2 regions of the Brevibacillus sp. MCWH genome follow, and region 2 is predicted to be linked to the other one. Evidence: predicted binding sites of a transcription regulator. Region 2 holds the regulator's gene; the other holds the start of a gene.
The links. The regulator CtsR, encoded in region 2, represses protease genes until heat stress. The targets are predictions, from matches to a motif close to ATGGTCAATAAAGGTCAAACA.
Positions count from the first base shown of each region.

Region 1 (11,297 bases), on a different contig from region 2:
CAACGACAAAACGGGGAGGACCGTCAGCACGTTCATCAATTCCTCGTCCCTCCAATGCAGTCATTCGGACAAAATGGCACGCGCCGCCCCTTCGTCCGTGATGAGTACATTTTGGCACGACTGCTTGGAAAAGGAAAGAATCGCTTTCGCCTTGCTCTTGCCGCCCGCGATGGAAAGTACCGCCTCCGCCTTTTTGACGTCCTCGAGCTGAAGGCCGATCGTCGGCATGCGGTGAACCGTCTCGCCCGCCTCGTTAAAGTAGTAGCCAAACGCTTCCGACACGGCTCCGGCCTGCTCCAGCTCGCGCAGCTCCGCTTCGGAGTAACTGCGCCGTCTGGCCATCGTCAGGGCGTCGCCGATGCCGTGCAGGACGATCCGGGTGTGCTTCAGCAGGGCCAGAACCTCTTTGATCTGCGGTTCCCGCAAGAGGCTTTGCAGCGCTTCCGGATGCAGCCGATCCGGCACGTGCAGCAGGCGGTATGTTCCACCGGTCTTGGCAGCCATCGCCGATGCCAGCGTATTGGCCTGCAGTTCCACCCGCTCACCCAGTCCGCCGCGGGCCGGGACAAACTGGACGCCTTTAAACGCAGGTGACGGTGTCAGATGCTGGGCCACACTGGCGATCGACGTCCCGCCGGTGACAGCGACGATGTCTCCTTCCCGCACGTACTGCTTCAGCACGCGCGCTCCGACGCGTCCCAGCTCCTGTTTGACCCAGGGGGAATGGTCGGCGTCTCCCTGGACGACGATCACTTTGGCGATGCCCAGCACTCGCTGCAGCCGTTCTGCCAGCTCGGTCAGGCCGAACAGTTCGCCAACCAGCGGTTCCAGTTCATCCAGCACACGCTGACCCTCTTCGCTCAAGCTCATCCCGGCTGCCGTCACGTGAAGCAGCCCGGTTTCCTTCAGCAGGTCCACCTCGGCCCGCAGGATGCGCTCCGTGCTGTGAAGCTCCTGGGCCAGAGCCCGCCGGCCAATTGGCTGCAGGTGATGCACCGAGCGAAGCAGCATGTACCGCTGCCGCATTACATCAACCAGGTCGGGCAGCAGTTTTTGTTGCATCTCGATGAAACGCCGCATCTGCCTTCTTCCTCGTCTGCTTGGTTTTTGTTCCGGGACATAATTTGTCCCGCTGTAACATTTTTTGTCCCGGTTGGAGCAAAAAAATAATCTCACTTCTCTTTGAATGTAACACACCTGTAAAAAACATGCAAGGTCCCTCAGCCCATCAGAGCCAAGGGACGTGTTGCCGGTTACTGCAGGCGGCGAACCAGCTCCGCTCGCAGTTCTTCCCAGCTGACTACGCTGGTGACGGAGCGAAATGCCTCCTGTCCGTCAATCTCCACGACGGGGATGACCAGCATGTACTTTTCGTGCAGCGCATCATCCTCCTCGATGTCGACCACGGTCAGGCGCAGCGGAAACTCCATCTCCAGAAGGCGGATTGACTGCTCCACCTGCTCGCACAGATGACAGTTTTTCCGCCCGTACAGCACGATCTCAAACGGTTTGCCTGCTTGCATCTCTCAAAACCTCTTTCGCTTCGCTGACGAGGGGATCATCATCTCTTCCCGATATTTGGCCACGGTCCGGCGGGAAATCTCGATGCCTTCCTGCAGCAGCATCTCAGACAGCTTCTGGTCCGACAGCGGCTGTTTCCGGTCCTCCTGTTCTATCAGCGCCTTGATCCGGCGCTTGACACTCTCCGACGAGGCTGCCTGGCCGCTGGACGTCGACAGTGCCGACGTAAAAAAGTACTTCAGTTCGAAAATTCCGCGCGGCGTCTGCACGTATTTGTTGCTGGTCGCGCGGCTGATGGTCGACTCGTGCAGATTGACCCGCTCGGCAATCTCTTTTTGCGTCATCGGCTTCAGGTAGTGTATACCGCGCTCGAAAAAGTCCCGCTGCATCTCGACGATCGCCTGGGTGACGCGCATCAGGGTCAACCGCCGCTGCTCCAGGCTTTTCGCCAGCCACATGGCGGCATTCAGCTTTTCGTGAATAAACTGCCGGGCGTCATCCTGGCTCTTCTGCTGGCGCAGCATTTTCTCGTAAAAGCTGTTGATTTTGATCCGCGGCGTCGCCACGTCGTTGACCAACACCACGTAGTCGTCGCCCACCTTTTCCACAGCCACGTCAGGGATGACGTAGCGCGTCTCGGCGCGGGAAAAGGCGGAACCCGGACGAGGGTTGAGCGTGCGCAGCAGATCAGCCATTGCCTGCACATCCCGCACCGTACAGCCGATCTTCTCGGCAATCCGCTGATAGCGGCAGTCGGCCAGATCGTGCAGATACAGACTTACCACCTGCACGATGTTGTCGTCGTCCAAGCCCAAGTGGCGGAGCTGCAGCAGCAAACATTCTTCCAGACTGCGGGCCGCCACCCCGGCTGGGTCAAAGTGCTGCAGGACGGCCAGCACGTCTTCAATCTCGTGCAACGCCACCCCCAGGCGCTCCGCCGCTTCCTCCAGCGGGACTTCCAGATAGCCCTTTTCGTCCAGATTGCCGATCAAAAACAAGGCAATCTTCCGCTGCAGCGGCGTAAAGCCCTTGACGTAGCCAAGCTGCCGTTCCAAATGTTCGTACAGCGTGACCGTGTCGTGATGCACGAAGTCGAGCGGATTGTAAGTGCTTTCATTTTTCCCCACGGAGTATTCACCCGTGGCCCGATTTCCCACGAGCTCCTTCCAGTCGATTTCCGGAGCCGGACGCTCCTTTTTTACAGGTGCCGCGTCCACCGCCTCTTCCTGCAACTCGATTACGGGATTTTCGTTTGCCTGTTCCTGCAGATAGGAGAGCAGATCGACAGCCGAATACTGTAAAATGGTGATCGCCTGTCTCAACTCCGGCGTCATCACCAGCTTCAGCGTCTGCTCCTGATAAAGACCCAGTCCCATGTTCATCGAGTTCGCCCCCCTTCTCTATTATGCAGCAGATTTCGGCACTTCTGTCTTTTCTCAATTATATTCGCTCAATCATGCAATTTTCCTGCCAATATTTGATTTTCAATATGTCTGCTCGCCCAATCAACCGACATTGACCGCTGCGCGTACTGTTGGCAAACACGAAGACTCAGCAGCAGCGGTGTGACTGCCTCTGCCCCAAAAAGTTTTTTGTGATTTTCCAGTTTTTGCATTTGCATATCCCTAAAATATGTTCTATAATAAAGATCGTCACGCGCCCGTAGCTCAGTGGATAGAGCGGCGGTCTCCGGAACCGCGTCTTGCGTAGGTTCGACTCCTACCGGGCGCACCATACGTGGCAATCAGCTATAAACGCGATTCTCTGCCAGGCAGAGGGTCGCGTTTTTTACGTGTACATGCCCCCCTGCCCGCGTCGCGTTTTGCAGCGGACGCTACCAACTTCTTTGCTGGTCGTCAAGAAAGCGAACGGGTCCTATCACCCATGCACCACTCACTTTGTCTACACGCTGAAGCGCCCTGGAGAGCATTCTCCAGAGCGCTTTTTTACTGCGGGTCCTGTTTGTTCAGCTTGCGGTCCCGTTCCGGCTGATGCGATCGACCGGACTCATCCGCGCGTTACTGCGCTTCACCCACGTATACTTTCTGGCCGTTTTCGTATTTGTACACGTAGACGGACGCATACTCGTTGTCGCCTTTGTCGTCAAATCCGACTTTGACGAACTGGCCTTGGAAGTCCTTGATCTTGTGCACGTGCTCCAGCACTTGCTCGCGGGTCGGTTTTTGACCGTTGTTGGCTTTGATCGCTTCTTCCAGACCGTGCAGCAGGACGTTCATCGAGTCGTAACCAAAGGACGTGAAGATCCCGACTTTGTTGCCAGTAGCCTGTTCAAATTCGGAAATCCATTTCTTGCCTTCCTCGGTCGCCCCGATGTCGCCAACGACGGACGTGAACACGACGTTGTTGGCATTGTCGGCGCCTGCGATTTTCACCAGATCAGCGGAGTCGTAGCCGTCGCCGCCCATCACGATGCCTTTGAAGCCTTTTTCACGAAGCTGCTTGATGAGCACGCCGGCGTCGGAGTAGTAGCCGCCGAAGTAGATCATCTCCGGTTTGGCGGCGATGATTTGGTTGATCACGGCGCTGTAGTCCTTTTCGCCGGCGGTAATGCCTTCATAGCCGACCACCTGGACGCCGTCCTTTTCAAATTGCTTTTTCACCTCGTCTGCCAGTCCCTGACCGTACGCCTGCTTGTCGTGCACGATGTAGGCCGACTTGACGCCCAACTGGTTCTTGGCGTAGATAGCCGCCTTGGAGCCCTGCATGTCGTCGCGCGCGCAGATGCGGTGCACCACTTGTTTGCCTTCTTCCGTCAGGTTGGCCCCGGTCGAGGACGGCGAAACCATGACCAGTTTTTCCTGTTCGTACTGGGCGGATGCCGTAATCGACGCACCGGTGGTCACGTGGCCGACGACGCCGATGACATCCGGATTGGAGATGAGCATCTGCGCAACCGCCACGCCCTGTTTCGGGTCGGCCTGGTCGTCCTGGGCGAGCAGTTGAACGTCAAAGCCCAGTTTTTTGAAATCTTCCTGTCTTTGTTTCAGGGCGTATTCGGCCCCCGCCTTGGCGGTGCTGCCGTAATCGGAGTACTGACCGGACAGCGGGCCGACCGAAGCGATCACCAGTTTTTGAAGCGAACCCGAGTTGGAGCCGGAATTGCTGCCGCTGTCGCTAGACTGCTGCTGTCCGCAGCCGGCCAGAGCGGTGCCCAGCGCCAAAACCGTTGCAAGAAACGCAAATGATTTCTGTTTTTTCATCGCGAGAAATCCCCCTTTACTTTACCAGCAAACCAATTGATGAAATAAAACCACTTGCTCATATTTTAAAATAAATACGAAAATTTGCAACAGATAAAATAGATGCAAGATATAGGCAATACCTATAGGAGCGATTCCAAGATGATGAAAAAGGAAAACCGCCTCCCGTCGGGAAGCGGCTGCATGCGCGTTTGGCTATTTCTCTATTCCTTGTATTTGCGGGAGTACGCTTTGCTCGTGACATAGAGCGTCAAGGCGATAAACCCGATAAACATGACGACACTGGCCACAATGACCGTCGTTTCCATCTTGCACTTCCCCTCTCCCACTGCTTTCTGCCTTATTATACGGGAAAAAGACAGGCTGTTACAACGGATGAATCCGCCAAACGGCTTGCTTGTCCGTCTAGATGGACGTGATTCTCCTTGCCACACAAAAATACCAATAATTACCAATGAACCTTCCTGCGTCTGCATGCCACACTATGAAGAAACGGCACATATCCTGCGAACAAACGTTTTTGTGCACAACCTGTTGACAACTCTGTGGATAAGTTCAAGAAGGAGCGGTTCTCGTGGCAAACGAGCGATTGTACCTCATCTACCAGGAAGCGAACGACGAAGAATGCCTGCTGACCATTCAGCCGTATACGGACGAACAGGCATTGGCCGAGGCCATCAACAAGCTGCAGGCCCGACAGGTGGAAGAATACACGATCATCAAGGGACGGAAAATGAACGCGACGCTGCGCCTGGCTGTTGAGCTAACCGAAGCGGAAGAAACGGAAGCCTGAGTCCGCTTCGGAAGCTCCCCTCTTTTCCAGTGCCCGCCTCTCCTGCTATGTTTGAAGGAGGGAGCCCGTCGATTGAAATTTTGACGGAGGCGATCCCGTATTGATCACTGGGAGGAGGGATGCGTGATGGATCAGGAACTGGCGCGACTCAACAGCGAAGCCGCCCGGTTGGCCGTGCAGTTTGTGAACGGACAGCCGCGGGCGTTCCACCGGTTGGTCCTGTTGTTTGCGCCGCGCGTGATGCGCATCGTTCGCAAGCTGGTCAGCGGCTATCACGACGGTGAGGACCTGTACAACGAAATTTGGCTGAAAGTCGCGCAAAATTTGCACAAATACGATCCTGCACTGCCCTTTCACTCCTGGCTGTACCGTATCGCCTCCAACTCGTGCATCGACTTCCTGCGCAAAAAACGGGAGATCGTGCTGGAGGACGAACAGTTGTTGCTGCACGTACATAAACACCCCGCTGAGACTGTCAAAAGCCCGGAACGGTTCCTCGTGGAAAAGGAGACGCATACCGAGCTGACAGCGCTTATGGACAACCTGAACGAAACCGACCGGCTGATTCTGACCCTCCGTTTTGTCGAAGGCATGAGCTATGAAGAAATCGGCAGCATTGTAGGGATGAACAAAAACACCGTGGGCACCCGGCTGTTCCGGGCCCGCAAGCAGTTAAAAGAATTGCTGGAGAAACATCGGGAGGAAAGGAGAATGGCCGATGCCGCATATTGACGAACTGACTTTGATGATGTACAGCGATGACGAGTTGTCCGCCGAGGAAGCGGCCCGCGTTCAAGTGCATCTGGACCACTGCTTTCACTGCCGGCAGTCGTGGGAGCGGTTGACCGGCGAGCAGCATCTGCTGGCAGAGACGATTTTCGCCGCGGATACGTCGCTGCCGCCGCTGGAGTTGGACTCGCTCACGGCGGCGCAGATTGAAGGCATTGCCATCCTGCACAGGCGGCATCGCCGCCGCCTGCTGTGGCGGGCGATACTTGGCGCGGGCACTCTTCTGGCGGTTGCGGCCGGGTATCTCATTTTTTGGCAGAGTGTGTGGTTTCACTGGGTTGCCTCTGCGTGGAATTCCTGGACATCCCGCTTCTTTTGGGGATCAGCCCTGTGGCTGAAGGACAACGCCGGTGACCTGTTCAACGTCCCCGGTCCATACGTGGTGGCACTGCCGCTGCCGCTGCTGCTGCTGATCGGTCTGCTTTTGCTGGTGAACATACGCTTCCTTCCCTTTCCTCCATCCCGGCTGCAGAATCGGGAGGTCGACTGATGGGACGGATCAAACTCATCCTCTGCCTGCTACTGTCCGTTTTCCTGCTTGTGCCGGCACATGCAGTCCATGCGTTCGGCACAGTGTCAAACCATAGCTACGTGCTGCCGGCTGACGCGGTGCACGACGGCGATCTGGCGGTCAACGCCAATACGGTCTCCATCGAAGGAACAGTGAACGGCGACCTGTACGTGCTTGCAGAAAACGTACAGATACGCGGACGCGTCACCGGTGATGTCCTCGCGTTTGCGGTCGACACTCGCATCGACGGCACTGTCGCGGGAGATGTGCGCGCCTTCACGCAGCAGCTGTCGATCTCCGGCAATGTGGAACGAAACGTCACCGTCGGTTCCAGCCACATCGTGCTGGAGCAGAACGGCCGTATAGGCGGCAGCCTGCTGATGTTTACCCCGCATGCGGACCTGAACGGCAAAGTGGCCCGTGAAGCAAACGGCAAGGTGGACACCCTGCGCATCACGGGCGAAATCGGAGAAGGCATCTCACTACTCCACTCCAGCTCCCTGCAGATTGACGCACCTGCCGTGATCGGCGGCGATCTGGTCTACTCCAGTCCGCATCGGGCTGCGATCGGTTCCGGCGCTGTCCTCAAAGGGAAGGAACTGTATTCCCCCGCGGTGGTGGCTGCAGACCAAGACACCTTTTCCTACTTTCCCATCCTGTTGGGCCTCTCGTCGCTGCTCAGCACGCTGCTGCTCTGGCTGGCTGTGCGCTTTCTCTTCCCGGCCGGGCTGAGCTGCATCTACAGCCAATTGGACCGGCACCCGGGACAGGCGTTCGCTTGTGGCGCCGGCTTGGTGCTCGGCCTGCCGCTCCTGTCGATCGCGCTGCTGGTGACCGTCGTCGGGATTCCGGTGACGGTGGCGCTGCTGCTGGCATTCGTGCTGCTTACCTGGTCGGCAAAGGTGTTTGTCGGCTCCTGGATCGGCATCCGGCTGGCCGAGCGTTTTCGCTGGCGGCTTCCCCCCCTGCTCGCCGAGCTGCTGGGCGTGGTGGCGCTGCAGTGCCTGCTGATTATCCCGTTTGCCGGCTGGCTGTTCGCGCTGCCGGTGTGGATGGCCTTCCTCGGATCGCTGGCCTGCGCGGTCCGTCAGGCGAATAAAACATTTCTGACGCCATAAGGTTTAGGAGAGGCAGGATTGGGAGAGAACTGAGAGAAAGGCTTGCAGTTACCTGTTTGACCTTTACTGACCTTTCGTGTATGATTAATCTTACCAAGAGAGGAGGAAGGCTTAATGCATATGAACTTGATTCCCACCGTCATCGAACAGACGAATCGCGGTGAACGTGCATATGATATTTATTCGCGCCTGCTAAAGGATCGCATTATCTTTCTCGGAACGCCGATCAACGACACCGTTGCCAACATCGTCGTAGCGCAACTGCTGTTCCTGCAGGCCGAGGACCCGGACAAAGACATCCACTTGTACATCAACAGCCCGGGCGGTTCGATTACCGCCGGTATGGCGATTTATGATACGATGCAATTCATCAAACCGGATGTGTCCACCATTTGTGTCGGCATGGCCGCGTCGATGGGGGCGTTTTTGCTGGCGGCGGGCGCCAAGGGCAAACGCTTTGCCCTGCCGAACAGCGAAGTGATGATTCACCAGCCGCTCGGCGGCGCGCAAGGCCAGGCGAGCGACATCGAAATTGCTGCCAAACGCATCCTGAGAATGCGCGAACACCTGAACAAAATCCTCGCCGAGCGCACCGGTCAGCCGCTGGAGCGGATTCAAAAGGATACCGACCGCGACAACTTCCTCACCGCTCAGGAAGCGCTGGAGTACGGCCTGATCGACAAGGTAATCACGCCGGAATCCTCTTCCAAATAAGCAATCGGCTTGACAGGGTTCTTCCCCTCGAAGCACGACACCCGGCCAGCAAGGCCGGGTGTTTTTACTTCTCCTCCAATTGTCCGACCTCGACCGCCATGCTGTTGGCCGGATTGCCTTCAATGTGGACGCGGGCCGTCGCGGTTCGTTCATCCACGCCGTCGATCCAGACCGGCTGCCCTTTGTACTGGACCTCGATTTTTTCCGAGGAGCGCAGGATTTCCTGTGCGCGCTTCACATCCATGTATCATTCCCTCCCTTGGTGCTGTCAGCGATTGTCGCGGGCCGAACTGGCGCCCGTCATGGTATCGGTGGTCGACTCCTCGATCAATCCGTTCTGGTCGCTGACCTGTCCGCCGCCGAGCCCCTCGTTTACCATACGGTCAATGTCCATGTCGTACTGGTCGCGTCCTTCGTATAGGGTGTCACGGTTGTTCTCCACACGTCTCCCTCCTTTGGCGCGGTTGGGCACCGGGTGATGAAAGACTCCATCGCATGCGGCAGCGAGTGGAAGCCTTGCCTGTTTCATCTGTTAGATTCCCCCGGGCGACGGGAAAACATGCAGCCTGCCCCAAACAGACGCGTACCTTGAGGATATTACGGTTGCTCCAAATCACCCCGTCGCGTCAGCATGGGCCATCGCTTCGATACGTTTTTTTACGTAATCAACGATTTCCTCTGCCGGCACCCCATCCGTCATAATCTTTTCTTCAAAACATGTGTCCTGAAAAGCCTCCACACACGCTGGGATTTGCCGGTAACACCAGTTCCCCTCCGCTTCTCCCCGCCTTCTGAGCCGTTCATAGAGGGTTTCCCGGCTGGCGATCAGGCAAAAATGGCAGGTATGTTTGTCCAGCTCTTTGAAGCCGTTAAAAATGTATGTGAAGTATTCCTTATGTATAATCGTCATGGGAACAATCAAATGCTTCCCGTAGGTCATCTTCAGCAGCCCGGCCACCTTTACCGTCAGCACCCTCCACAATTGCAAATCCTGAAAATTATCTGTCTTTTCCTCGCGCAGCCTCATTTCCTCCGGAACGATGCGGCGCAGCATAAAGCCCACCTCTTCCGGGTCAAACAGCATGCTGTTCGGTATGGATGCAGCCAGCCTGCTGGCAACCGTCGTCTTCCCGGCGCCATACGCACCATTTATCATTACAATCATGGTCACTCACCCTTTTTACACGGGATGTGAAACAGCCGAGTACAACGCCATCGCCGCCGCACGGTAAAAGAAAAAGAGGCACCCGCAAAGAATGAAGTTGCTTTGCATTATGCCTCTGATTCTTGCAAGGAGCAGCATTGCGATTGCAAACGGAGCTGCGCTGCAAGGTGTCAATAACGTTGCGGCCTATTCCTCTTTGCTGACCAGATTGGCCAGGCTGCTGACCGCTTGAGCCGCATCAGGGCCTTCCGCCGAAATCGTGATTTCCGTTCCCGAACTGATGGCGAGGCTCATGATGCCCATGATGCTTTTTGCGTTTACTTTTTTGTTTCCTTTCTCCACAAAAATTTCCGATACAAAGCGGTTGGCCTCCTGCACGAAAAATGCCGCAGGACGGGCCTGCAACCCAGTTTTCAATTTGACCACAACCTGCTGTTGAACCATGTATGGACCTCCTCACACAGTGTACTCGTTACCGATAAGTATACCATGCTGCTAGATGGATACATTTTGTTTTTCTCGCAATTTCTCAGCAATTTCGTTGATTTTTCTCAACCGGTGATTGATGCCTGATTTGCTGACCGGACCGCTGGGCAGCATTTCCCCCAGCTCCTTCAGATTGATGTCCGGGTGCATCAAACGCAGTTCCGCCACTTCCCGCAGCCGCTTCGGCAGGTTTTCCAAGCCGATCTCCTGCTGAATCAGCTTGATGTTCTCCATCTGGCGGGCAGCGGCATTTACCGTCTTGTTGATGTTGGCAATCTCACAATTGTGCAAGCGGTTCACCGAGTTGCGCATGTCTTTGACGATCCGCACGTCCTCGAAGTACAGGAGAGCCTGATGCGCGCCGATGAGGCTGAGAAATTCAGTAATCTTCTCGCCTTCCTTGATGTAGAGCACATACCCTTTTTTCCGCTCGATACACTTGGCGTTTAGTCGATAGCGGTTGGCCATCTTGGTCAGCGCTTCGCAAAAATTCTGGTAGGACGTGAAAATTTCCAAATGATAGCTGGACGCCTCCGGATGATTCACCGAACCGCCAGCCAAAAACGCCCCGCGCAGATAGGCCGCCCGGCAGCACGAGCTTTTGACGATCTCCGGTGAAATGCCCTGAACAAAGGACTTGTCTTGGTCCATAATGCCAAGTTCTTGCAAAATCTCGTGCGCCTTGTGCGGAATCCGCACGATGTAGACGTTGTTTTTCTTCAGCCGCATTTTTTTGCGCACCAAGAGTTCGGCGTGTATATGAAACAGGCGCTTGGTCAGGGTGTAGATCCGTCTGGCAATCGCCGCATTCTCTGTTGTCACATCCAGCACCAGCCGTCCTGCCCCGAATTGCAGACTGCCGTTCATCCGGATCAAGGCAGCCAGCTCCGCCCGGCTGCAGCACTCGGGGGTGTCCAGCATGGTCAGTTCCTTTTTCGTTTGTGCGGCGAATGATGACATTGACCCTCACTCCTTCTCT
Region 1 covers NZ_SDLF01000011.1:118,326-129,622, forward strand. Annotated here, with positions in the region: gene ETC00_RS12020 (Na+/H+ antiporter NhaC family protein) at 1-36, opposite strand, end outside; gene ETC00_RS12025 (sugar-binding transcriptional regulator) at 61-1,080, opposite strand; gene ETC00_RS12030 (glutaredoxin family protein) at 1,254-1,523, opposite strand; gene rpoN (RNA polymerase factor sigma-54) at 1,527-2,903, opposite strand; gene ETC00_RS12040 (hypothetical protein) at 2,972-3,136, opposite strand; tRNA gene ETC00_RS12045 (tRNA-Arg) at 3,178-3,255, shown strand; gene ETC00_RS12050 (branched-chain amino acid ABC transporter substrate-binding protein) at 3,540-4,742, opposite strand; gene ETC00_RS12055 (hypothetical protein) at 5,317-5,535, shown strand; gene ETC00_RS12060 (RNA polymerase sigma factor) at 5,662-6,267, shown strand; gene ETC00_RS12065 (anti-sigma factor family protein) at 6,254-6,814, shown strand; gene ETC00_RS12070 (bactofilin family protein) at 6,814-7,953, shown strand; gene clpP (ATP-dependent Clp endopeptidase proteolytic subunit ClpP) at 8,074-8,667, shown strand; gene ETC00_RS12080 (H-type small acid-soluble spore protein) at 8,732-8,911, opposite strand; gene ETC00_RS12085 (hypothetical protein) at 8,936-9,109, opposite strand; gene ETC00_RS12090 (AAA family ATPase) at 9,281-9,832, opposite strand; gene ETC00_RS12095 (HPr family phosphocarrier protein) at 10,019-10,276, opposite strand; gene whiA (DNA-binding protein WhiA) at 10,328-11,278, opposite strand; gene ETC00_RS12105 (gluconeogenesis factor YvcK family protein) at 11,285-11,297, opposite strand, start outside.
Region 1: clpP (ATP-dependent Clp endopeptidase proteolytic subunit ClpP) is a predicted target of CtsR. The motif match lies at 8,007-8,027, and genes of this name have one in related genera.

Region 2 (11,297 bases):
GTCAAATAGCCAAAAATTTTAACATACATGTTAAATTTCCGTCAATGGAGAACGCCCGTTTTCCTCCGTTCCCAATTTGACAGGGGACAGATTCCCTTCTTATAATGACAGTAGCAAATTGAATGAAAAATTCTGACGATATCAACAGCCTGAAGCAGAGGTGACCCATATGGACCATCGAAACGTGGACGACTTTCAAACGCAGGTTTCGGAGCTGCTGCTCAGACACCGCAGCGTGCTGGACGTCATGTCCAAAATTCAGGAAACAGCGGCCCGCATCAACCGTTCACTGACCAAAGCCATCACCGAATGCGGCTGTGTCGAAGTGGTTGCCAGGAAGCAGTCTTATGATCCCGGTAAAAGTTTGCAGGAAAACAAATCGCTCTTGGACACTCATTTTACCGGCCCCTTGTGCGAGCATTGCCGCGACGTGCTGACGGCAGAGCTTGGCAAAAACCTCTTCTACCTCACCGCGCTTTGCAACATTACCGACATCAGGCTGGAAGACGTCATCCGGCAGGAGTCGGAGCGTCTCAATACCCTCGGGGTATTCAATCTGTCATAGACTCCCAATTTGTATTACGATTGTACGCAAAGAAAAGTTGCAACTTCAACAAAAAAACCCGCTTTTGCGAGCGGGTTTTTTTCGGCAGTCTTACCGAAAATTCGACAAGACAAGCTGGACGGTCTGCATCCAAACAAACCGGGATGCGTCCGCGAGGCGTTATTCAAATGGCAGCGACTCTTCTTCGTTTTCCTTTTTCTTACGCAGTTTTTTCACCAACAGGTCAACGTTTTTTTTTATTCCGTACAGGGCGTAAATGGCAAGCGGCAGGAAGACGATTTTGGGAAACTGCTGCGGATACTTGATCGCCACGACCACGACAATCGCCACAATGATCGGCGTGATCCAATACGCGGATTTCGGAATGCCCACCTTTTTGAAGTTTGGATACTTGATGGTGGACACCATCAAAAAGGCCAGCAGCAGCATGCCAGCTGCCAGCATCGCCACGTTGAACACCTGGTGGTACAGGGCCAGCGTCGCCAGCACCCCGCCCGCAGCCGTGATTGGCAGACCGACGAAGTAGCCGGGCACGCCTGCCTGGACGTTGAAGCGCGCCAGCCTGAGTGCCCCGCAAATCGGGAAGATGGCCGTCACGATAATGCCGAACAGGTGCAAATCCTGCAATGCTACCACATACATGATAAACGCCGGGGCTACCCCGAACGTAATGACGTCGGAAAGGGAATCCAGCTCCTTGCCAAACTCGCTCTGCACGTTCAGCATGCGGGCCACCCGTCCATCCAATCCGTCCATCAGCATCCCGACGATGACGGTAATCGCCGCGTATTCCACGTACTGGTCGCCCTGAAACGCGAGAATGATGGCGACGATTCCCAAAAACAAGTTACTTATGGTTAGCATGTTCGGCAACGATTTCACGAACATAGACTACCTCCTGGTTTGGTTCGCAAAGGAGACACGAAACGTCTGTCCATTGCCGGCAAGTCCCCTTGGCAAAGTTCAATGCAATCATGCCTGCCTGTATCCTATTCTACCTTAAATATGCCTGTCAATGAACACCTGCTCCTGGATCCGCTTTAACCCATCCTTGATCGCCCGCGCCCTCACTTCGCCGATGCCGTCCACCTCGTCCAGCTCCTCAATGGTGGCCATCATGATCCGCGGCAGATTGTGAAAATGATCCACCAGGTTTGTGATGATCGTCATCGGCAGGCGGGGAATCTTGTTGAGAATGCGGTACCCGCGCGGCGACACCGACTCCTCCAGCATGCTGGTGCTGCTGGGATAGCCAAGGATTCGCAAAAATGAACTGATTTCCAACATTTCATCGCCGCTTAATTTCTTCATGTCCCTGAGCGCTTGTTCCGGTGACAGGTTGGGATCGCGGCAGTAATCGCGAACAAGCATGCGGGCTTCCTCTTCGATATTGGCGACCAGCTCATCCACCTGCATGCTGACAAGCCGCCCTTCCGTCCCCAATTCATAAATATACTTGGTAATTTCCGCCTTGATGCGTAAAACCATCTCGATCCGCTGCAAAACAGAGGTGACTTCGTGCAGCGTCACCAATTCTTCAAACTCCATTGCGCCCAGGTTGGTCAGCGACTGATCCAGTACGGCCTTGTACTTTTCCAGCGTGGAAAGGGCCTGATTTGCCTTGGCCAAAATTACGCTGATTTCGTTCAAGACGTAGCGGAAATGGCCTTGATACAGCGTGATCACGTTACGCCGTTGGGAGATGGCGATGACCAGGTGATTCGTCTGAATGGCCGTCCGCTGCGCCGTACGATGCCGCGTTCCCGTCTCGCTCGAAGGGATGGAGGCGGGGGGAATCAACTGGGCGTTGGCGAACAAAATTCGCTTGGCGTCTTCACTAACTATGATCGCCCCATCCATCTTGGCCAATTCATACAAATGAGCGGGCGTGAAGTCACTATTAATGGAAAAGCCCCCGTCCACGATGCCTTTCATCTCCGGACCGTATCCGACGACGATCAGGCCGCCCGTTTTCGCACGCAGCACGTTTTCCAGCCCCTCGCGAAGCGGCGTGCCGGGAGCGACGAGGCGCAATACATCGCTGAACTGCGGTTCTCTTTTATTTGTCTCGAACATAGGTTGCCTCTACCCCCTTAGCACCTCGTCCAAAGCATCGGCTATGTTGCTGATGCCGATTACGTCTATGCCGGTCGGGACTTCCAAGCCGCGGATGTTCTTTTCCGGAATGATCACCCGCTTGAACCCCAGCTTGTGGGCTTCCCTGACCCGCTGTTCGATCCGGGAAACGCCGCGCACTTCGCCCGTCAGCCCCACTTCACCGATGACGACGTCATGTGGATTGGTCGGCTGATCGCGGAAGCTGCTGGCGATGCTGACGGCAATCGCCAAGTCGACGGCCGGCTCATCCAGCCGCACGCCGCCAGCCACGTTGACGTACGCATCCTGGTTTTGCAGCATCAGTCCCATGCGCTTTTCCAGCACAGCCATGATCATGGCCACGCGCTGATGATCCACCCCGGTCGCCATCCGGCGGGGTGTTACAAAGCTGGTGGGGGCCACCAGCGCCTGCAGTTCCACCAGCACCGGCCGCGTCCCTTCCATGCTGGCCACCACCGTGGAACCAGCGACGCCGATGGGCCGTTCCGCGAGAAAGATTTCCGACGGATTGCCCACTTCTGCCAAGCCACGATCTTTCATCTCAAAAATCCCGATCTCGTTGGTGGAGCCAAAGCGGTTTTTCACCGCCCGCAAGATGCGGAAGGTGTTGTGCCGCTCCCCTTCAAAGTAAAGCACGGCATCCACCATATGCTCCAGCATGCGGGGGCCGGCGATGGAACCTTCCTTGGTCACGTGGCCGACGATGAAGGTGGCGATGCCCTTGCCCTTGGCAATGCGCATCAGCTGGGCAGTCGCCTCCCGCACCTGCGCCACGCTGCCCGCCGCAGACTGAACGGCGGGGTGAAACACGGTTTGTATCGAGTCAATAATCAACACATGCGGATCTATATGATTAATATGCTGTTCGATCAGTTCCAAGTCGTTTTCCGCCAACACGTACATGGGCGGAGTATTCATCCCGAGGCGGTCGGCCCGCAGCTTGATCTGCTTCGCCGACTCCTCGCCGGAGACGTACAGTACTTTTAACCCCTGATGGGCGAGCGCAAACGACGTCTGCAGCAGCAGGGTTGATTTGCCAATCCCGGGATCCCCGCCGACAAGAATCAGCGACCCGGGAACAAGTCCGCCGCCCAATACGCGGTTCAATTCTCCGAGCCTCGTATCCATCCGCGGTTCTTCCTCGCTCGCCACCTGCGTCAGCGGCATGGCTTCCGTACGCTGCCTGCCAACCGTCAGCTCGTACCGGTGAGACGATTTGACCGCCACTTCTTCGACCATCGTGTTCCACTTGTTGCAACCCGGGCATTTGCCCATCCATTTGGGCGATTCATAGCCACATTCTTGACACGCGTATTTCGTTTTATACTTTGACATTACCGTACCTCATTTGGGAATTCTCCTATACATGTTTATCATACATGGGTGCACAAAAAAAGAATACCTCCTGTTTTGGAGGCATTCTTTCCTTATTGAATTACGACGTGGTCTTTTCCAACCGCTTCACGACCAGTTTGTCGTCTTCTGCGTCGATGGTGACCGTGTCGCCTTTGTGGATGGTGCCCTTCAGCAGTTCTTCGGACAATTTGTCCTCGATGTGACGCTGGATGGCGCGGCGGAGCGGGCGGGCGCCGTACGCCGGATCGAAGCCCTCTTTGGCCAGCACTTTCTTGGCCGCATCGGTCAGTTGGAAATCGATCTCTTGTTCTCTCAGGCGCTTGCGCAGTTCTTCCGTCATCAGGGTGACGATTTGCTCGATGTGCTCCTGCTCCAGCGAGTGGAAGACGATCACTTCGTCGATCCGGTTCAGGAATTCCGGACGGAAGCTTCTCTTCAACTCGTCCATCACTTTGTCTTTCATGTCCTGATACTTTTTCTCGGTATCGCCGGTGGTGAAGCCGAGCGTCGTGTTTTTCTTGATCATGTTGGCGCCCACGTTGGAGGTCATGATCACCACCGTGTTGCGGAAGTCCACCGTGCGCCCCTTGGAGTCGGTCAGACGGCCGTCATCCAGCACTTGCAGCAGGATGTTGAAGACATCCGGGTGCGCTTTTTCGATCTCATCCAGCAGGATGACCGAGTACGGTCTGCGGCGCACTTTTTCGGTGAGCTGGCCGCCTTCGTCGTAGCCGATGTATCCCGGAGGCGCGCCGACAAGACGGGCGGTCGAATGCTTCTCCATGTACTCGGACATGTCGATGCGGATCATCGCGTCTTCGTCGCCGAACAGGGCTTCCGCCACCGCGCGAGCCAATTCCGTTTTCCCGACACCGGTCGGGCCAAGGAAAATAAACGAACCGATCGGCCGTTTCGGGTCCTTCAGACCGGCGCGGGCGCGGCGGATCGCACGGGAGATGGACTTGACCGCTTCGTCCTGGCCGATGACGCGGTCGTGCAAAATCTCCTCCATCTTCAGCAGGCGCTCCGTCTCTTCTTCCTTCAATTTGACCACGGGGATGCCGGTCCAGTTGGCCACCACATGAGCGATGTCCTCCGGCGTCACTTCCATGTTCAGCTTGCCCTGACGCTCTTTCCAATCTTTTTTCGTCTTCTCCAGCTCTTCGCGCAGCTTCTGCTCCTGGTCGCGCAGCGCAGCCGCTTCTTCAAACTCCTGGGATTGGACAGCTGCATCCTTTTCCTTGCGCACCTCTTCCAGGCGGCTTTCCAGCTCTTTCAGATTCGGCGGCACGGTAAAGGATTGCAGACGCACTTTGGACGCCGCCTCGTCGATCAGGTCGATCGCCTTGTCCGGCAGGAAGCGGTCGGTAATGTAGCGGTCAGACAGCTTCACCGCCTGTTCGATCGCCTCGTCCGTGATCTTGACGCGGTGGTGCGCTTCGTAGCGGTCGCGCAGCCCGTGCAGGATCTTGATCGCATCCTCCACGGTCGGTTCATCCACTTGAATCGGTTGGAAACGGCGCTCCAGGGCCGCGTCTTTTTCGATGTATTTGCGGTATTCGTCCAGCGTGGTCGCACCGACGCACTGCAGTTCACCGCGGGCCAACGCCGGCTTGAGGATGTTGGACGCGTCAATCGCGCCTTCTGCACCGCCTGCCCCGATCAGGGTGTGCAGCTCGTCGATGAACAGGATGATGTTGCCCGCCTGGCGGATTTCATCCATGATCTTTTTCAACCGGTCTTCAAATTCACCGCGGTACTTGGTACCCGCCACCACGGTGCCCATGTCCAGGGTCATGACGCGCTTGTCGCGCAGCGTCTCGGGAATTTCGTTGTTCACAATCTTTTGCGCCAGGCCTTCGGCGATCGCCGTTTTCCCAACGCCGGGCTCCCCGATCAGCACGGGGTTGTTCTTCGTCCGTCGGCTGAGCACCTGGATCACGCGCTCAATCTCCTTCTGCCGGCCGATCACCGGGTCCAGGCCGCCTTCGCGGGCAATCGCCGTCAAGTCGCGGGCCAGGCTGTCCAAGGTTGGCGTGTTGGCCGACGGATTGCCGCCGGACGCCTGATGGGCGTTCATCATTTCAGAGCTGCCCAAAAGCTGCAGCACTTGCTGACGGGCTTTGTTCAGGCTGACGCCCAGGTTGTTCATGATCCGCGCGGCGATCCCCTCCCCTTCACGGATCAGACCGAGCAGGATGTGCTCCGTACCGACGTAGGTGTGACCCAGCTTGCGTGCTTCGTCCATGGACAGTTCAATGACCTTTTTGGCACGGGGGGTGTAGTTGGGCGTGTAGTTGCCTCCGTTTTGTTCCGTGCCGCGGCCGATCAGCGACTCCACTTCGCTTTGAATCTTGTCGAGACCAAGTCCCAGCGATTGCAATGCCTTGGCGGCGATGCCTTCGCCTTCCCTGATCAGCCCGAGAAGCACGTGCTCTGTGCCGATGTCCTTGTGACCCAGGCGGACGGCTTCCTCCAACGCCAGCGCCAACACTTTTTGAGCTCGTTCGGTAAAACGTCCAAACATCATATCGCGTACACCTCCAACCAGTATGTTCTCTCTATGGGAAAAGCCAATTTGTAATGCTGTTGCTCAACTGCCTGTGTTCTCAGTGGGCGGAGAGGCGCTCCCGAATCAGCCGGGCCCGCCGTTCGTCCCGTTGTTCCGGCGTCAGTTTCTGCCCGGCGCGATGCTGCAGGAACCCGGGCTGCGTCGTCACCAGCAGCTCATTCAACAACTGGTGCGACACGTTTTTGATCAGGCCCAGATCAAGGCCCAGTCGAACGTCGGAGAGGCGCTGTGACGCTTCCTTTGATTCCATCGTTCGCGCGTACCGCAAAATACCGTAGGAACGGTAGATACGATCCTCCAGGTCGACGCGGGAGTGCTCCATCAGATAGCGGCGGGCAACGCGCTCCTGTTCGATAATTTGCCGGGCGACACTGTACAAGTTGGACAAGATGTCCGCTTCCGACATCCCCAGCGTCACCTGGTTGGACAGCTGGAACAGGTTGCCCAGCGCTTCACTGCCTTCGCCGTAGATGCCCCGGACGACCAGTCCTACCTGATTGATCGCCTGCAAAATGCGATTGATCTGCTGGGTCATCACCAGGGCTGGCAGATGCAGCATGACCGAGGCGCGGATGCCGGTGCCGACGTTGGTCGGACAGCTCGTCAGATACCCCCGCTTCTCGTCAAACGCGTACGTCAGCTGCGTTTCAAACACGTCGTCAATCTTGGTGCCGACCTCCCATGCTTCATTCAACTGAAAGCCGGGCAGAAGCACCTGAATGCGGATGTGGTCCTCCTCGTTTACCATGATGCTGACGGATTCATCCTCGCTGAGCAGGACAGCCCCTTTGCGGGATTCTTCGGCAAGGTGGGGACTGATCAGGTGTTTTTCTACCAGCACGCGTTTCTCCAGCGGGCTCAGCTGGTCCATCTGGAGCAGCTGCACCGGGTATCGGCTTTTCATCGCTTCGCTTCTGCTCACCTCCGCCACTTTCCTCACGACCTCTTCCGCCTGGGAATCGGTGGCGAGCAGCGGGAACGGATGCTGCCGCAGGTTGCGGGCGATGCGCAGCCGCGTGCTGATGACGATGTCGGAATCGGGTCCCTCCCCTTTCATCCAGTTGCTCCACGGGTTTTGCATGAACTTCTGTTGGGACATATCCGCCTCACCTCCCCCTGCTTACGATTGCGCGATTTTTTGTTCCAGCGCCCGGATGCGGTCGCGAATTTCGGCCGCCTTTTCAAACTCTTCGCTGGCGATGTAGTGCTGCAGCGTGCTTTTTAGCTGTTCCAGCTCTTTGCGCAGCTTGAGTTGACCGCCAGTTCGCTCCGGCACTTTCCCTATATGCTGGGTATTGCCGTGAATCCGGCGAAAGAGCGGATCCAACCGGTCGCCCAAAAACGTGTAGCAGTCGCTGCAACCGAACCGGCCGCTTTTGCTGAATTGGGCGTAGGTGAGCCCGCAGGTTTCGCAGCGCAGCGGCTTCTGTACCGGTTCCTGCGATTTTTTGGTCATTGGATCAAAGTGCAACAGCCCCGAAAGGAGATTGTTGATGCTGAAGTTGTGAAAACCGGCAAAGACATCCCCTTTTTCCTGAGCACAGTGCTCACAGATATGATATTCCGTTTTTTTGCCGTTGACGATTTTGGTCAGATGCAGCGTCGCCGGTCGTTTCCCGCATTCTTCACAGTTCATCAGATCGTCCCTCCTAACCGGTCCGGGTTGGCTTGGTGAAAGTCCCTACCGCAGCAAAATGGCAGCTATCATCTGTTTTAATATGTTGGCCCGCAGTCGGTCGCGGATTTCCGCCTCCACCGTCAGCACATTGCGCGAGGTGGCGATTTTCATCAAAGCCGCTTCCCGGTTGTTGATCAACCCTTCCTCCAGCAAGCGGTCAACAATCGCATGACCCACTCCCTGAGAGATGCTCTCGCCAATCAGCTCCTCGGTCAACAGCTCCTGCAACCGGGCTTTGCTGACGATCTGCACTTTACGGATGCGGATGTAGCCGCCCCCGCCGCGCTTGCTCTCGACGATGTATCCTTTTTCGACCGTAAAGCGGGTGTTGATGACGTAATTGATCTGTGACGGCACACACTGAAATAGGTCGGCAAGCTCGCTGCGCTGTATCTCGACGGAGCCGTTCGGACTCTCTTGAATGATGCGCTTTAGATGCTGCTCAATAATGTCCGAGATGTTCCGCAAGTCGTCGCCTCCTGTTCCACTGTGTTTGATCTTGACTTTGACTATCTTTGACTTTGATTATAATGGCTTTATGGCACGGATGCAAGAGGGGAATACAGTTTCTAGTGTAGGCAAAATGGCTGTCGTTGAAACCAAAACAAAAGCCATCCCCAAACGGAAGGTTTAGGGATGGTTTCAGACTGAAGACAAACCGTTCATTGGATAAACGTCCATAAGAAAATGATTTCCAGGCCGGAAGGCCTGCCCATTCATCAACCGAAGCAAAAGACAATATCCGTCGCATGGCAGGATGGGCCAAGCGAGCTCCTTTGACGACCCACTCAGCGGAAAAACGAAGACGCGGGGATCAACAGGGGACACAAGTCTCACTTCCGCGAAACACCCAGATGTTTGTCCCCTGCCCGCGTCTCGTTTTGGAGCGGACTTTATCCGCTTCTGCGCTGGGCGTCAAGCGAGCGAGCGGGCCCGATCTCCCATGCGCCGCGAACTTTGTCTACACGCTGAAACCATCCCCAAACGGAAGGTTTAGGGATGGTTTCAGACTGAAGACAAACCGTTCATTGGATAAACGTCCATAAGAAAATGATTTCCAGGCCGGAAGGCCTGCCCATTCATCAACCGAAGCAAAAGACAATGTCCGTCGCATGGCAGGATGGGCCAAGCGAGCTCCTTTGACGACCCACTCAGCGGAAAAACGAAGACGCGGGGATCAACAGGGGACACAAGTCTCACTTCCGCGAAACACCCAGATGTTTGTCCCCTGCCCGCGTCTCGTTTTGGAGCGGACTTTATCCGCTTCTGCGCTGGGCGTCAAGCGAGCGAGCGGGCCCGATCTCCCATGCGCCGCGAACTTTGTCTACACGCTGAAACCATCCCCAAACGGAAGGTTTAGGGATGGTTGCTGTTAACTGTTGTCGCGGCCGGCAGGTGATCCGGCAGCTGCGAGAATGCGGTAATGATCACATCGGCTCCGTCCAGTTCCCCCTGTTTGGCAAAACCGAAGTCGCAGCCCACGGTAAACAGGCCGTTCGCTTTGCCCGCTTCCACATCGGAATGCCGGTCTCCTACCATGACGGCCTGTTTCACATCGTAATCACGCAGCAGTTTGGCCACGAGATCCCGTTTGGAACGCGTGTGAAAGCGGCCCGCGGAGTACAGGTCGGTAAACAGCGGCGTCAGCCCGTAATGATCGCAGATGGCTTCAATGTATTGTTCCTGCCCGTTGCTGGCGACAAACAGGGCCACGTTCTCGGCATGCAGCTTCGTAAGCACTTCGCGGACACCCGGGTAGAGATCGGTGACGTTCTGCCGCAGCAGGGCCAGTTCGTTTTCCAAAAGCAGCCGATCGGCCATCTGTTTGGTATCTTCGCTGACCCCCGGCAGCAATTTTGCCCAGAGTTGCTCAATCGTCATGCCCAAGACATTGACCAATTCCCGCTCGCCAGGGGTGGGGCCGTCCCACAGACCTTTTTCGCGAAGCTGTTCAAACGTCCGCTGAAACGCAGGTGTCGACAGCTTCTCCGTCTGCAACAAGGTTCCGTCCATGTCAAACAAAACAGCGTACGGTATGCTCATGGCTCCCTCCATTGTTCCTGTCCGGTTACTCTGTCTCTTTGTCTTCCCCAAACAGGGTTGTCATGTCGTTGTGAATGAAATCAGCGATGCGTTCTGCAGCATCCGGTTTGGCTATTTTTTGTGCCATTCTTTTCATGTATTCTACCTTCGTCGGATTGTGCAGCAATTCCTCGATAAAATAAATCAACTGCTCGGACACGTTGGCGTGAACGGCACAGCCGTTGTTGAGCAAAAAGTGGCTGTTTCGTTCCTCCTGGCCCGGCAGGGGGTTGTAAATAATCATCGGCACCTGTTTGCTCATTACTTCCGCCGTCGTCAGTCCCCCGGATTTGGTGACGATCAGATCGGCGATTTCCAGGTACTCGTGAAAGTTATTGATAAACCGCAGCGGCATCACCTCGTGTCGGTAGGTGCGTGCGGATACCTTGCGATACAGCTTGTCGTTGGTACCGGTGAGGATAAAGGTCTTCAGCGGCAGGTTGATCGCTTCCAGTCCGTCCAGAACCTGTTCCATGGAACCGAGTCCCAGACCGCCTCCGGAAAGGACGACGCAGCGCGTCCCAGGCGCAATCTGCAGCTTCTGCCGGATGAGCTCCTTGTCCAACGGTTGGCGGAACTTGCGCATGATCGGAATCCCCAGCGGGATGAACTTCCGATGATCGTGCCGGTAGATGTCCACCAAATAGTACAACTGTTCATGCGCGATAAAGTAATAATTGATGTGATGATTGATCCATGACGGGTGTATGGTATAGTCGGTAATGATCGTGTAGATGGGCTCTCGCCAGCCATTTCTCCCTTTCAAAACGGACAGCATACAGCTTGCGAACGGGTGTGTGGCGATAAACGCATCAGGCTGTACGCTGTTGATCAACTTTTTCAGCTTGTTGGCGAGCAGCTTGTTCATCCATAAGTTCATATCAAAAAAACGGATTTTTTCCGTATTGTGGTATATCCGTCCCCAC
Region 2 covers NZ_SDLF01000021.1:605-11,901, reverse strand. Annotated here, with positions in the region: gene ETC00_RS15980 (nucleoside triphosphate pyrophosphohydrolase family protein) at 170-565, shown strand; gene pssA (CDP-diacylglycerol--serine O-phosphatidyltransferase) at 725-1,453, opposite strand; gene disA (DNA integrity scanning diadenylate cyclase DisA) at 1,565-2,641, opposite strand; gene radA (DNA repair protein RadA) at 2,651-4,018, opposite strand; gene ETC00_RS15960 (ATP-dependent Clp protease ATP-binding subunit) at 4,119-6,569, opposite strand; gene mcsB (protein-arginine kinase McsB) at 6,649-7,710, opposite strand; gene mcsA (protein-arginine kinase activator protein McsA) at 7,732-8,247, opposite strand; gene ETC00_RS15945 (CtsR family transcriptional regulator) at 8,293-8,757, opposite strand; gene ETC00_RS15940 (HAD-IA family hydrolase) at 9,646-10,332, opposite strand; gene ETC00_RS15935 (MGDG synthase family glycosyltransferase) at 10,358-11,297, opposite strand, start outside.